Linked DNA regions of Microbulbifer sp. A4B17. The protein of the gene in region 1 interacts with the protein of each later gene in a pairwise test. Links are inferred from orthologs where the notes say so. Each region holds a gene or a part of one and is shown on either strand. Other genes may lie near its edges.

Region 1 (7,811 bases):
GCAATTCAGGAGTCTTTTCCTTGCGCGGATCACCAATGATTACAGATTTGCCGCCGCCCAGCTTGAGGCCAGCCATAGCAGACTTGTAAGTCATACCTCGGGAAAGGCGAAGAACGTCATTCAGGGCCTCGCCATCATCGGCGTAGGGCCACATTCGACAGCCACCCAGTGAAGGACCCAAATTCGTATTGTGTACCGCGATAATGGCCTTCAAGCCACTCTTTGCATCTTGGTAAAACGCCACTTGTTCGTGTTTATCGTAGGCGGAATGGGAAAAAATACTCATTAACTGTTCCTCTCCGGAAGGCCGGTTCTACAGCTGGGGAACAACCACAGCCCTTATCTGTTTTTATCTGGAATAAGATTATATCCAGCTCCCACAGACAAAGTTTGCATATTTTGCACACATGAGCATTGTAATAGCTAAAATATCATACCAGGCAGTAATTTTTAGGATATTTATCTATATTGGAATAACTCGGGCTACCCGGTCATCAAACCGGGCGGCTGCCTCAACATCTTTATTTCACTGCTGTCTGAAGGCCGTGACCAGGCCATCCTCGATCGCTGGCGACACGCCCATAAATTTCCTATAACTGACGCCGGGAAGAAAAGCATTGCCCCACTGGCTTTCCCAACCATTAAATACCTATAACACCTTCAGCAGCCTTCCTTAACATGCCTACTTTTTCGAAAATTTTTGAAAGTCTCTTAGCGCCGACATCTAAGATCATTTCCACCGCCTAACCTCGGTACATCCTCTGTCCATGGTCTGGTAGAATCCGCGCCCAAATCGATCCATAGAGATAAACTCGATGCTGAATGCCGACGCTCTGAAACAACTTTCGCAACTGAAAACAGATATTCGCTCCAGTAAGGAATTTGCCGAGGGCCGGGTTCGCGGCAGTAACGGCAAGTTTGGCTTCGTTGAGTTGGATGACGGAAGGGAAGCCTTCCTGCCTCCCAATGAAATGGAGCGCGTATTCCCCGGTGACCGGGTTCGAGTAAGTCTCTCCGAAGAGAACAAGGGTAAGCTCGCGGCGGAACTCGATGCATTGCTCGACAGCCAGCTCGACTACCTTGTTGGCCAGTATGTACAGCGCGGCCAGGGCCACTTTATCCAACCCACACAAAACGGCCTGTCTCGCTGGATTTTTCTCCCCCCAAAAGCCCGCGGCAAGGCCCAGCCGGGAGAATTTATTGCCTGTAAAGTAAACCGCCATCCGTTTAAAGACGGCAGAGCTCAGGCCAAAGTGGAAACGGTGATCGGCAAGCCTGATATGCCTGGCATTGAGCACGCCTATGTTGTAGCCCAGTTCAAGCTGCCAGAACAATTTGGTACCGGTGCCCAAAAGCAGGCGGACACTATTGCGGAAAGACTCTCAAAAGTTACCAGTGAGCGCACCGATCTCTCCAAACTGGGCTTCGCAACTATCGATGCAGAAACTACTCGCGATATGGACGACGCCCTGGCAGTAAGCAGCCGTGACGGTGGCTGGACCCTACATATTGCTATCGCTGACCCGTCTTCGGTTATCGATGAAAACAGCCCCCTGGATAAAGAGGCGTTTAATCGCGCCCACAGCCAGTATCTGCCAGGGGAAACCCTGCCTATGCTGCCGCGCAACCTGTGTGAGAACCTCTTCTCCCTGGTCCCCGGCGAGTTGCGCCCAGCCCTGGTTATCCATATCGATATCGACAGCGATGGCACCATTGGCAATAGCCGCTATGAATTTGCCGCTATTCGCTCCCAGCACAAACTGAGCTATGAACAAGTCAGCCGCTTTATTGAGGGTGACGACTCCGCCGTGCCCCAGGAGCAACAGGACAGTCTGCGTAATTTGGCAGCGGTCTATGAAGCCCGCGCCGCCTACCGTGCCAGTCACTCACTGGCAATGGAAGATCGCCCGGACTACGAAATCCTCTTGAACGACCAGCGCAAAATTGAACATATCGAAAAGCAGGAACGCAATATCGCCCAGCGAATGGTCGAGGAAGCGATGCTCGCCACCAATATCAGCATGGGTGGCAAACTTGCCAAAATTGAGCAGGGCTGTTTCTCTGTTCACCTGGGCTTTCGCGAAGAGCGCATGGGAGAAGTTCGCAGTCTGCTGAAAGAACTGCTGCCTGAGCATGCAGAGGCCGATCTGGGGCAGCTGGAGCATTACCTTTCGCTGGTTAAGCACCTGGAAAACCATGAAGAGCCGCAGATGAAGAACCTGCTCGCCGTGCTCAAGCGTATGCTGCGCCCGGGCCAGCTCGATAACAAGGTGGGGGCACACCTGGGACTGGGCCTTGAGGCCTACGCCACCGTCACCTCTCCTATTCGCAAGTACAACGACCTGCACAACCACCGCGTTCTGCGTGCTGCTGCGCTGGGAGAGAAAGCCTCCACCCTGGCCGATGATAAAATTGAATCCCTGCAGGAAAGCCTGATTCGTGGTCGCCAGGCCAACCGAGCCCTGGAGCAATGGCTCTACGCTCAGTTTATCGAGAAGAAAGTTGGCCAGGAATTTACAGGGAAAATCACACTGGTAAACGGCGCAGGCATCGGCGTGCGACTCGACGACTTTGGTATTGACGGCTTTGTGCGCATGAATGGCGATAAGAAGAATCTACCCGCCTTCGATGGCAAGCACCTGGTTCTTACGCACAATGAAAAACGCTTCCACCTAGAACAGGAAGTTTCAGTTAAAGTAGCGTCTGTCGATGTAGACAAACGACGCATAGCCTTTGAACTGAACGCTGAAAAAACTGAAGCTGCCGACGCGGCCCAGAAATAAATTCCTGCACATTTACCCAAGCCCGGCACTCGCCGGGCTTTCCTGCCGGGGGCCAAAGCCCACCACCTTTGATCGGCAGCTAACATCAAGCTCCGGCACCAATAGAATAAATCGAGGCCACTCATGAGCAATATTGCTGAATTGAACCCAACTCCACTGTGGGCACACTTTGCCAAGCTCTGTGAAATTCCACGCCCGTCCAAACATGAAGACCGCGTAGTGGAGCATATCGTTAGCTTCGCTAAAGCACGCGACCTAAGCGTTCAGCTGGATGAAATCGGCAATATTGTGATCAAGAAGCCGGCCACTCCAGGTATGGAAAACCGCAAGACACTGGCCCTGCAGAGCCATGTGGATATGGTGCCGCAGAAGAATGCCGACACTGAGCACGACTTTCTCACCGACTCAATCAAACCCTACGTGGATGGAGACTGGGTAACTGCGGAAGGCACCACGCTCGGCGCAGACAATGGTATCGGTGTTGCCGCAATCCTGGCCCTGATGGAATCTACTGATATTGCCCACCCCGCCCTGGAAGCCCTGCTGACAATTGATGAGGAAGCGGGCATGACCGGTGCCAAGAACCTTAAGCCTGGTTATTTTGAAGCCGACCTGCTCCTGAATCTGGATACTGAAGATGAAGGCGAGTTGTATATCGGCTGTGCCGGCGGTGTCGACGTCAATGTCAGCCTACCCTATACGCCAGAAGCGGTCCTACCCGATACCGAAGCAGTAAAACTCTCTGTTCGCGGCCTCCGTGGCGGGCATTCAGGCTTGGATATCGACAAAGGCCGAGGCAATGCCAACAAAATCGCAAACCGCATTATCCACGCCGCTCTAACCCAGGTCTCCGATCTGCGTATTGCCAGCCTGGATGGCGGTAGCCTGCGCAATGCGATTCCCCGCGAATCCTTCGCAACCCTGGTCGTGCCTTCAGTAGCGGTCGATAAAGTACAGGAAATTGTAAAAAGCGAAAGCGCTCAAATTGCCCGTGAACTGGACAACGAAGCGGCACTGGACATCACCCTGGAAGCTACCGAAACTCCAGCCAACACCCTGGACGCAGATAGCCAATTGACCCTTATTCGCGCAATCCGCTGCTGCCCCAATGGTGTTGAGCGAATGAGCACTGCTCTCGAAGGCATTGCTGAGTCATCCAACAACCTGGCCCGTGTTGTAACAATGGAGGAGAACGGTGAGCATCGAGTAAAAATCCAATGTCTTGTACGCAGCCTCTCTGACAGCGCCCGCGACCAACACGGCCTCAATGTCGCCGCCACCTTCCAGCTGGCAGGTGCGGAAACGACACTGGACAACGACTACCCTGGCTGGACACCAAATCCCGATTCACCGCTGCTGGCGATGATGAAGGATGTCTATAAAGATATGACTGGCGAGGAAGCTGAAGTAAAAGTCATTCACGCCGGCCTGGAGTGCGGATTGCTGGCCAAGCCCTACCCCAACTGGGATATGGTTTCCTTTGGCCCAACCATTCGCCGCGCTCACTCTCCTGAAGAGAAGGTGCATATCCAGAGTGTCGCCAATTTCTGGGATTACTTTATTAAAGTGGTCCAGGCAATCCCGGCCCGGGACTAACCGCCCAACCGGGCCTTGGGTTTCTCCGAGGCCCGACACTTTGCCCCCCATTCAGCCCCATCAATGAAAACGACACTCTGCGTGTCAGCCCTATTAAAACTGATTTTATCCTATCGTTAAGAAATCTCTGGACTATTTTGAGACTTATTACTTTCACCGTCGGTCGGAGAAGATGAATAAGGGTTATTCACTGGGCGCAAAGGACTCAGAGCAGAAACGCCTGTTACTGCAGAGAGAAATTTACGGAGATACTGAGGATATACATTTTCCTCCAGATTATCGGGTAGCAGAGTTTGGCTGTGGTGCAGGCGCTAATCTCTGGATTGCTCAAGAGGTATCCTTGGGCGGGTATATTGGGCTGGATATACAATCCGCCCAAGTAGACAAAGCCAAGCAGGCGGCGCAAAAATTAGGTCTTACTAATGCTGAATTTAAACTCTGCAATGCAGAGCAATCAGGGCTGGACGACTCATCCGTAGATGCAGCCTTTGCACGTTTAGTCCTGATACATCTTCCAACCCCAAAAACCATGCTGCAGGAAATGATCCGGATTGTACGTCCCGGCGGCAGGGTCATTATTCACGAGCCCTATGACGCGACCTATTACACCGGCCCCGACAAGTTCAATCTTATGAAGTGCTTCCGTGCGCGCAATGTGCTGGCCTACGACAATGGACGAGGATCTCCCGAAATAGCGGTTAATCTGTTCCCTTTATTATCATCTCTACAGGTCAGCAAAGTTGAGGTTTCCCCCTACGTGATCAATGCCAATGGCACTAAGGACAGAGAAAAGTGTAAACACTTATTAGAAAATCTTGTTGGACTCATCACACCTGTCTCGGACCAGTTAATTACCCAGGGTAAAATCACCCCTGAAGAGTGGAGGTCCGCGCAAAAAGAGGCCTGTGTTATTACCCCGCATACATTCCACACCCAGACACTCTGGAGAGCCTTGGCACAAGTTAACTAGAGTTTGAAAAAGTTGAAATCCAATGTTGCGCAATCTCTTTGCGGCGACAAATCCATATTGGCTCAAAACCCTGAATATATTTTAAGAACCTGTAAATTCCAATTGCCCTGGCCGGATGGCCACTGACCCTTCCGTGTAAACCGATAGTCATCAACTTGGGACATGCATTGCCCTCTCGCCAAAGCTGATCGAAAGCGCACTTGAGTAAGCAGAAGAAATCATCAGCTGTCGTGCAGCCACTGGGCAGCAAGTACTGAATATCGTTGTTTACCAAGGTGTAGGGAATTACTAATAACGGATCGTTCTTCTGCCCCCAGTATGGCAAATCATCACAGTAGGAATCTGACGTATATAGCAGCCCTTCAATTTTTCGCACCAGTGAACTGGTGTGAGGGCTCACCCGGCCCGTGTACCACCCAAAAGGCGGCCTCTTTGTTAATTGTTCGATTAACTTAACAGTGAGTTGAATATCGTGTTTCTCACGGCCTTTGGGAATATCTTTATAATCGATCCACCGGTACCCGTGTCCCGCTACCTCGTGGCCCGCATCAACCAAAGCCCGAGCCAAAACAGGGTTAAGCTCCAAGGCCTGACCAGTGGCAAAAACCGTTAATGGAACATTGAAAATATCAAAGATATCGAGAAGCCGCCAAACCCCGGCCCGGGATCCGTATTCATACATACTCTCCACACTGAAATCCCGTGTCCCAACTCGTGCAGGCCTCCCCGGGAGTTCATGCAGGTAAGATTCAGATTGAGTATCACCATTCAGCGTGGTCGATTCCGACCCTTCCTCCAAATTCAAAACAAACTGAACTGCAATACGGGCCTGGCCAGGCCAGTGGGGGTTGGGCGGGCGCCCAGCATATCCTTGCAAATTCCTTTCGTGCATTAACCAAGCTCAAATGTCGTCACGCCAAAAATGCGATCCTGCGCAATATCGGGCATTGGGCCCAGGTACATTCTTGCGCAACCGAAAACCTCCTCCATCCCATAGTGCTTCACAAGAGACATAGCCGCAATATTATTTTCCGGCACATCCAGAAATACAGGCCCTTCACCTGCAAATGGAATTAGTGCCTTCAGTAGCATATCTGCCACTTTATAGCTATTTGCAAATAAGGGACCGACTTTACATCCATTGCGGCAACGCCTAATCACACCATAGCCACAAAGGCTTCCAAACTGGACGTAACCCAAACTCAGCGCCTCAGCCTGTGAGACCCACGCTTCGAGAAATACCTGGCGAGCAGCAGGAAAACAGGTCCGGTCATATGCAATTAGCTGATCGAAAGAAACTTCACTGATTGGGACAACTTCATCCGGACGGCCCCTGTTTACATCTTCAAATACGGACGACTCTGTACGGTAGCGAAGGTTGCGATGAGAAAAAGTAAAACCACCTCTTGCATAGTAGTCCTGCATAGCAAACACCCCATCCAAACCAATACTCGCATCAGGCCTCAAGCGGGCCCTTAATCGGTCCCTTAATCGGTCCCTTCGAATATACCAAAGCTTATTACCAAAGCCGTGACCACGAAATTCAGGCCTGACAATAAAGAAGCCCATAAAACCAAAATCGTCTCCATAAACAGTAATTGCTCCACCACCAATCAGTTCACCCTTTACCTCAGCTGCAATATAGGCTTCAGGATCCGTTTTCCAGAAAATTTTCGCATCGTGCAACCCTGGGTTCCAGCCTTCAAGAGCGGCCCAGTCAACCAGAAGATCCAGTTCTTTTCGGGTCATCGCCCGAACAGTAAATGACTCATTCATTGGCTTTGAGCTCTCATTATTTTCGTGTTTATTAAAAATTTTTCGGTGCCAGGAATTTAAAGGGTTGTGAGGGACTTAACTTTGATGTCACCTCACCACCGATATCCATTGGGGTATCCAGTTTCATAGACATTACCTTGGCTCCAGGCTCAATAGAAACATTGGCCATATCCAGCCAAATGACCGATGGATTGATAACGGAATCAAAATAGTAGTGATTATTTTCCTGATCGATAACCGACCGCCAAAGTGTTGAGGCTATATTAGGTTTATCCGGGTCATCCATTCCCAGAGGTACACTGACAGCACGGATTTGGGAAAAGGCTGATGCCAGAGCCTTGCGATGCCCTTTATATTCTGGTGATGTTTTCAAGGCATAACTGGCCCTTACAAACCTGTCAGCTGCGCTAATTGTACCCGGTAAAAAGTTCTGACCTCCGATCAGGTCCCAGTATGCATTGATAGCCAACTGTTGATCATAGGGCGGAGAGTTAGTCATTACCTTATACTGTTTACCGTGATGGATCTTTAGCCTACCACTTAGATATTCAAATATCGCGGAGTCCCCACTGGGATCAGAGATAGCAATATGAGCACTTGCAGGGCTGCCGTCGGGGAGATCTGTACCTACCACAGTAAAAGGATCGCTCTCTATGCCTTTTACTGCCTCATCCACCGTAGCGTAG
Region 2 (4,668 bases), 1.2 Mb from region 1 along the record:
TTGAGTATTGTCTATTCGCGTGGAACTTTTGCTGTGGCTTTGGTCATAAGCGGGGCGAAACGCATATAAAAACAAAATTATCGTACAGGATGGTCCCAATGAAAGCCGATGCGCTGACAATCGCTGTGGTTGTCTTTGTCGCGGGCGTTCTGTTGAGTACCAGTGGTTTATCTGAGGTATTTTCTTCCGAAGCTGAACCGCCGGCTGCTCTGCAACAGGGAGTGGTTACCCGTTAGGCTGATGCCGGGGGGGCGCTCTGCCCACGAGCAAACACAAAAAAAGCCGGACACCCAGGTGTCCGGCTTTTTTTGTATTCCAGCAACCACTTTTTAGCGACAGCGATAAATACGCTGTTCAGTGACCACCATATCCAGCGGAATATCCCAGTTGTCTGTGGGCAAGTTATCCACACACTGCAGCTGGTGCGCTGCGCCAATAAGTTGCGGCCCTGTGCCCGGTAATAACTGTTTGTGCTCAAAAGTTCGATCGTAGAAGCCCGCCCCCATACCCAGGCGCGCACCGCTGGGATCGAAGGCGACCAGAGGCACCAAAACCAGGTCCAGGAGCTTTGGAGCACGGTAGGTGGTGCGTACAGGCTCTGGGATACGATAGCGGTTGCGGAAAGCCAGGGGTTCACCCTGCCAGCGTCTGAACCGGAGGTGGGGATGTGGTTCTGCCGGGAGCTGCGGTAAATAAAAATGTTTTTGTGGAAACCGTTGCAGCAGGTAGCGGACATCCAGCTCACCGTCTGTTGGCCAATAGATACCGACGTGCACTGCTCGATTCATTTGTGGGATACGGCTCAGGAGAGTGATGGTTGCGCGGCCATGCAAACGCTGTTGATAGGCGCTGAGATCCCGTCGCCCCGCGCGCATACGGCGGCGCAGTTGCGTTTTTGTTTCAGTCATTGTGGGAAAAGCGTGGAGAAATAGGGTACCCCGAGTGTGCGGCTGTAGACGGAGCCTTGAACCGTAAGGTTCAAGGTGGTGGGATCCGGAGTACATAAGGCTTTCCGCTACAAGGCGGACTTGCGCACCAGCACCCGCTGGAAACCACCGGGGTAAGATTATCGGCTCAAGGACATAGTCTGCTGGCCAACACCCCAGGGTATGAATCAATTATAACTTGTAGAACGGGGGCCTGTTAACCAGAAATTTAACTGAGGTGACTGGTAGCAGAAAGTGGCTTCTTGTCACCTCAATCTTGAGGTTTTTCTTCCGATTCTATTTCACCGAGGGCACTTTGCACCTTGTCGGTGAGTCGCTCCAACATCTCTTCTTGCAGAGGGATGGAACTGAGTTCAGCTTTCGCCTGGATAAGCTCGTGGGCAATATTAAGCGCTGCCATTACGGCGATACGCTCTAAACCGATAACAGTTCCCGTTGCGCGGATGCGGGACATGCGTTCGTGTAGCAGGTGTGCCGAAGCCTGTAGACCGGCGCGCTCGCTTTCCGCGCAGGCGACACGGTACTCTTTATCGAGAATAGAGACAGTTACAGTTTCGGAGGGTGATGCGGTTTCAGACATCAGGTATCTTGCGTTAGCCCTTTAAGACGGTTAATCATAGCTTCTACCCGCGAGCGGGCGGCCTCGTTATTTTTTATCAGGCGCTGGCGTTCACGCAGCCAGTCGGCTTCCTGCCGGCGCAATTCACGATTGTCATCTGCCAATTGTTGACAGCGGGCAATGAGTGAATCCACGGTGCTTTCTAGCGCTTGCAGCTTATCCATATTTCCTGCATTTGAGGTCGACGTCTGAGTTCGCAACACGACAGACTGCGAGGGATTCCGCTACTATATTGCCGGCGTATTGGTGGGTCAATCGCTGCGCCTGCGCGGACAATCACAAAATTGTCTCTTAATGCCTCATTTTCCCGGTTTGGTACCTGTTTGGAAGCCGGATTGAAAAGCCTAATTCACAAAAAGCTGTACGGTAACTATGACTTCTGAAGCTAGCCAATTTGAACTCCTCGCCAATGCCATTCTCTCAGCTGGAGGACAGGCTGATCCCAGCGAATTGCACGGCTTTATCTGTGGCATTCTTGCGGCGGGTGAGCGGCCGGACAAACAACGCTGGCAGAATGAGCTGGCTGGGTTGCTCGATGTGGAGGCGGTGCCGGCAGATCTTAATCGGGATTTTTTCCAACTGGCTGATGAGAGTCACAAGCAGCTGGACGGTTCCAACTTCAATTTTGAACTGGTGCTGTGTGATGATGAAGATGTCGTCTCTCGCGCTTTAGCGCTGAGCCATTGGTGCGATGGATTCCTGCATGGTTTTGGTGTTGGTGGGGCACGGGAAAAATTGATGCCTACCAGTGACGAAGCATTAAAAGATATCAGTGCCATCGCCCAATTGGACGCTGAACACGTTGAAGAGGGTGAGGAGACTGAACTGCAACTAGTCGAGCTACAGGAATACGTTCGCGTTGCCGTACTCAATATATTTACTGAAGTAAAAGGGAAGGAATCCGATAGCGAGCCCACCATTCACTGATGCCTAAGACTCCGAAAACCACAGCGGGAATCAGCCGGTCTGAGTACGCCCGCCGTCGCAACCGCCTGATGGCAGAATTGCCCGCTGGCAGTTTGGCGATAGTGTCATCTGCTGGGGAGCAACTGCGCTCCAGAGATACTTTTTTCTCGTTTCGCCAGGACAGTGATTTTTTATATCTCTGCGGCTTTGATGAGCCTGAGGCACTGCTGGTTTTGGTGCCGGGACGAACACAGGGAGAAACCTTGTTGTTCTGTCGGGAGCGCGATGCGGAAAAAGAAAAGTGGGACGGTCCGCGCCTGGGGCCGGAGCGCGCAGTGCAGCAGTGTGGATTGAGCGATGCGTTTCCCATCGGTGATCTCGATGATATTTTGCCGGGATTGTTGGAGGGGCGTGAGCGGGTTTATTTCCCCATGGGGCGCTACGCTCATTTGGACCGGCGTATCCGCAATTATTTAGAGCGGATTACTGCGGCGCCGAATACCGGGGGCGCGCCGGAAATGGTCGACATCGATTATCAGTTGCGGGAATTGCGGCTGATTAAGTCGGCCCAGGAAATACGCCTAATGGAACAGGCAGCTAAAATCAGCGCCGAGGCACACTGCCGGGCCATGACCCGATGCCAACCGGGCCTCTACGAATACCAGTTGGAAGCCGCCCTCCTGCATACCTTTGTCGATTCTGGAGCCCGTGAATCCGCCTATCCCACGATTGTTGGGGGTGGTAGCAATGCGTTGGTAATGCACTATTGCAGTAACAGTGCGCAGTTGCACGATGGGGACCTGGTGCTGGTGGATGCGGGGTGTGAGTACCGTGGCTATGCGGCGGATATTACCCGCACCTATCCGGTTAATGGCTCATTTAGCGGGCCGCAGCGCGCAGTTTATGAAATAGTCCTGGCCGCCCAGCAAGCAGCGATCGAACAGGTTTCAGTGGGAAATCACTGGGACCATCCTCACCTTGCCAGTGTTGAGACAATCACCCAAGGGCTGGTCGACCTGGGCCTGCTGCGAGGCGATACCCAAGGGTTGATCGAATCCGGCGCTTACCGACGGTTCTATATGCACCGGGTTGGCCACTGGCTGGGCATGGATGTGCACGATGTGGGTGATTATCGCGTCCATGGATCCTGGCGCCAGTTGGAAGCCGGCATGGTGATGACAATTGAGCCCGGTATTTATATTCCGGAAAACGACGAGAATATTCCCGCACAGTTTCGCGGGATCGGGATTCGTATCGAGGATGATGTCGCTCTCACCAGTAAAGGGCCACAGGTCCTTTCAGCAGCGGCTCCGAAGGCCATTGAAGATATTGAATACACCATGCTTCACGGTCGGGATTTACTGACTCGTTAGAAGTGATTGTTGGATTATTCGGTGATTAATATTGCAATGCCGAATAATCATAGGGGGAATTGGGATGGGTGAGTCGGCGCGTAAAGTGGATGTGGCCATTGTCGGTGGTGGTATGGCGGGGGCCAGCCTGGCACTGATGTTGTCGCATTTTTGTCCTCAGCTCAGAGTGGCACTTCTGGAGCAGAGAGCGCTGCCGGATGCGGCAGCGAGTATTCAATTACCGAGCTTTGATACGCGGGCCACGGCAATTGCCGCAGGCAGTTTGCAGTTGTTTCAGGAGCTGGGTCTCTGGCCCGCCTTGCAGGCCTACAGTGCCTCAATCGAGCGTATTCATGTGAGTGATCGCGGGCACGCATTTGGCGCCTCCCTCTCTAGCCGTGAGGGACAGGGGGTCAATTTTGAGGGAATTTTGGGCGCAGTAATTGAAAATGCAGCCCTCGGTCCAATTCTCCACAGCGCCTTAGCTAGAACTTCTACCCAATTATTGGCGCCAGCGCAGGTTACTGACATTAACATGACTTCTGCAGGTGCAAACCTGTTGTGGCGAGCCGGTGAGAATTCCCTTGACCAATCGCTGTCCTGTGGATTAGTGGTCGCTGCCGATGGGGTGAATTCGCCTCTGTGTCGCCAGCTGGGGATAGAAATCAGCTCGGTTAAATACCAGCAGAGGGCCCTGGTTACCACTGTCGGTCTGCAGAAGCCTCACAACGGCGTTGCTTACGAACGCTTCACCCGATTGGGGCCTATGGCACTTTTGCCGCTGCCGGATAGAGAGGGGCATCACCGCGCAGCGCTGGTTTGGGCTTGTGAAGAGGCAGAGGCT

The links.
Region 2: the proteins of BTJ40_RS15180 (region 1) and BTJ40_RS20250 interact in binary tests that used the Escherichia coli proteins (3 or more experiments, as listed by UniProt). The link is inferred for Microbulbifer sp. A4B17 from one-to-one orthologs.

What each region holds. Positions count from the first base shown.
Region 1 is NZ_CP029064.1:3,433,864-3,441,674, forward strand. What follows is about bases 2,222-5,142. They hold BTJ40_RS15180 (aminoacyl-histidine dipeptidase), read left to right. Parts: upstream 2,222-2,906; coding sequence 2,907-4,379; downstream 4,380-5,142. Other genes in these bases: BTJ40_RS15175 (VacB/RNase II family 3'-5' exoribonuclease), read left to right, coding at 2,222-2,783; BTJ40_RS15185 (class I SAM-dependent methyltransferase), read left to right, coding at 4,552-5,142. Outside these bases: BTJ40_RS15170 (Glu/Leu/Phe/Val dehydrogenase dimerization domain-containing protein), read right to left, coding at 1-286; more of BTJ40_RS15175, read left to right, coding at 816-2,221; more of BTJ40_RS15185, read left to right, coding at 5,143-5,349; BTJ40_RS15190 (polysaccharide deacetylase family protein), read right to left, coding at 5,342-6,241; BTJ40_RS15195 (GNAT family N-acetyltransferase), read right to left, coding at 6,241-7,125; BTJ40_RS15200 (linear amide C-N hydrolase), read right to left, coding at 7,157-7,811. UniProt on the Escherichia coli protein: Dipeptidase with broad substrate specificity. Requires dipeptide substrates with an unblocked N-terminus and the amino group in the alpha or beta position.
Region 2 is NZ_CP029064.1:4,632,841-4,637,508, reverse strand. The notes cover bases 1,717-4,668. They hold BTJ40_RS20250 (aminopeptidase P N-terminal domain-containing protein), read left to right. Parts: upstream 1,717-2,492; coding sequence 2,493-3,845; downstream 3,846-4,668. Other genes in these bases: BTJ40_RS20245 (FAD-dependent monooxygenase), read left to right, coding at 3,910-4,668; BTJ40_RS20255 (UPF0149 family protein), read left to right, coding at 1,939-2,493; BTJ40_RS20260 (TIGR02449 family protein), read right to left, coding at 1,717-1,730. Also shown: BTJ40_RS22535 (hypothetical protein), read left to right, coding at 99-236; BTJ40_RS20275 (5-formyltetrahydrofolate cyclo-ligase), read right to left, coding at 330-908; BTJ40_RS20265 (cell division protein ZapA), read right to left, coding at 1,198-1,527; more of BTJ40_RS20260, read right to left, coding at 1,527-1,716.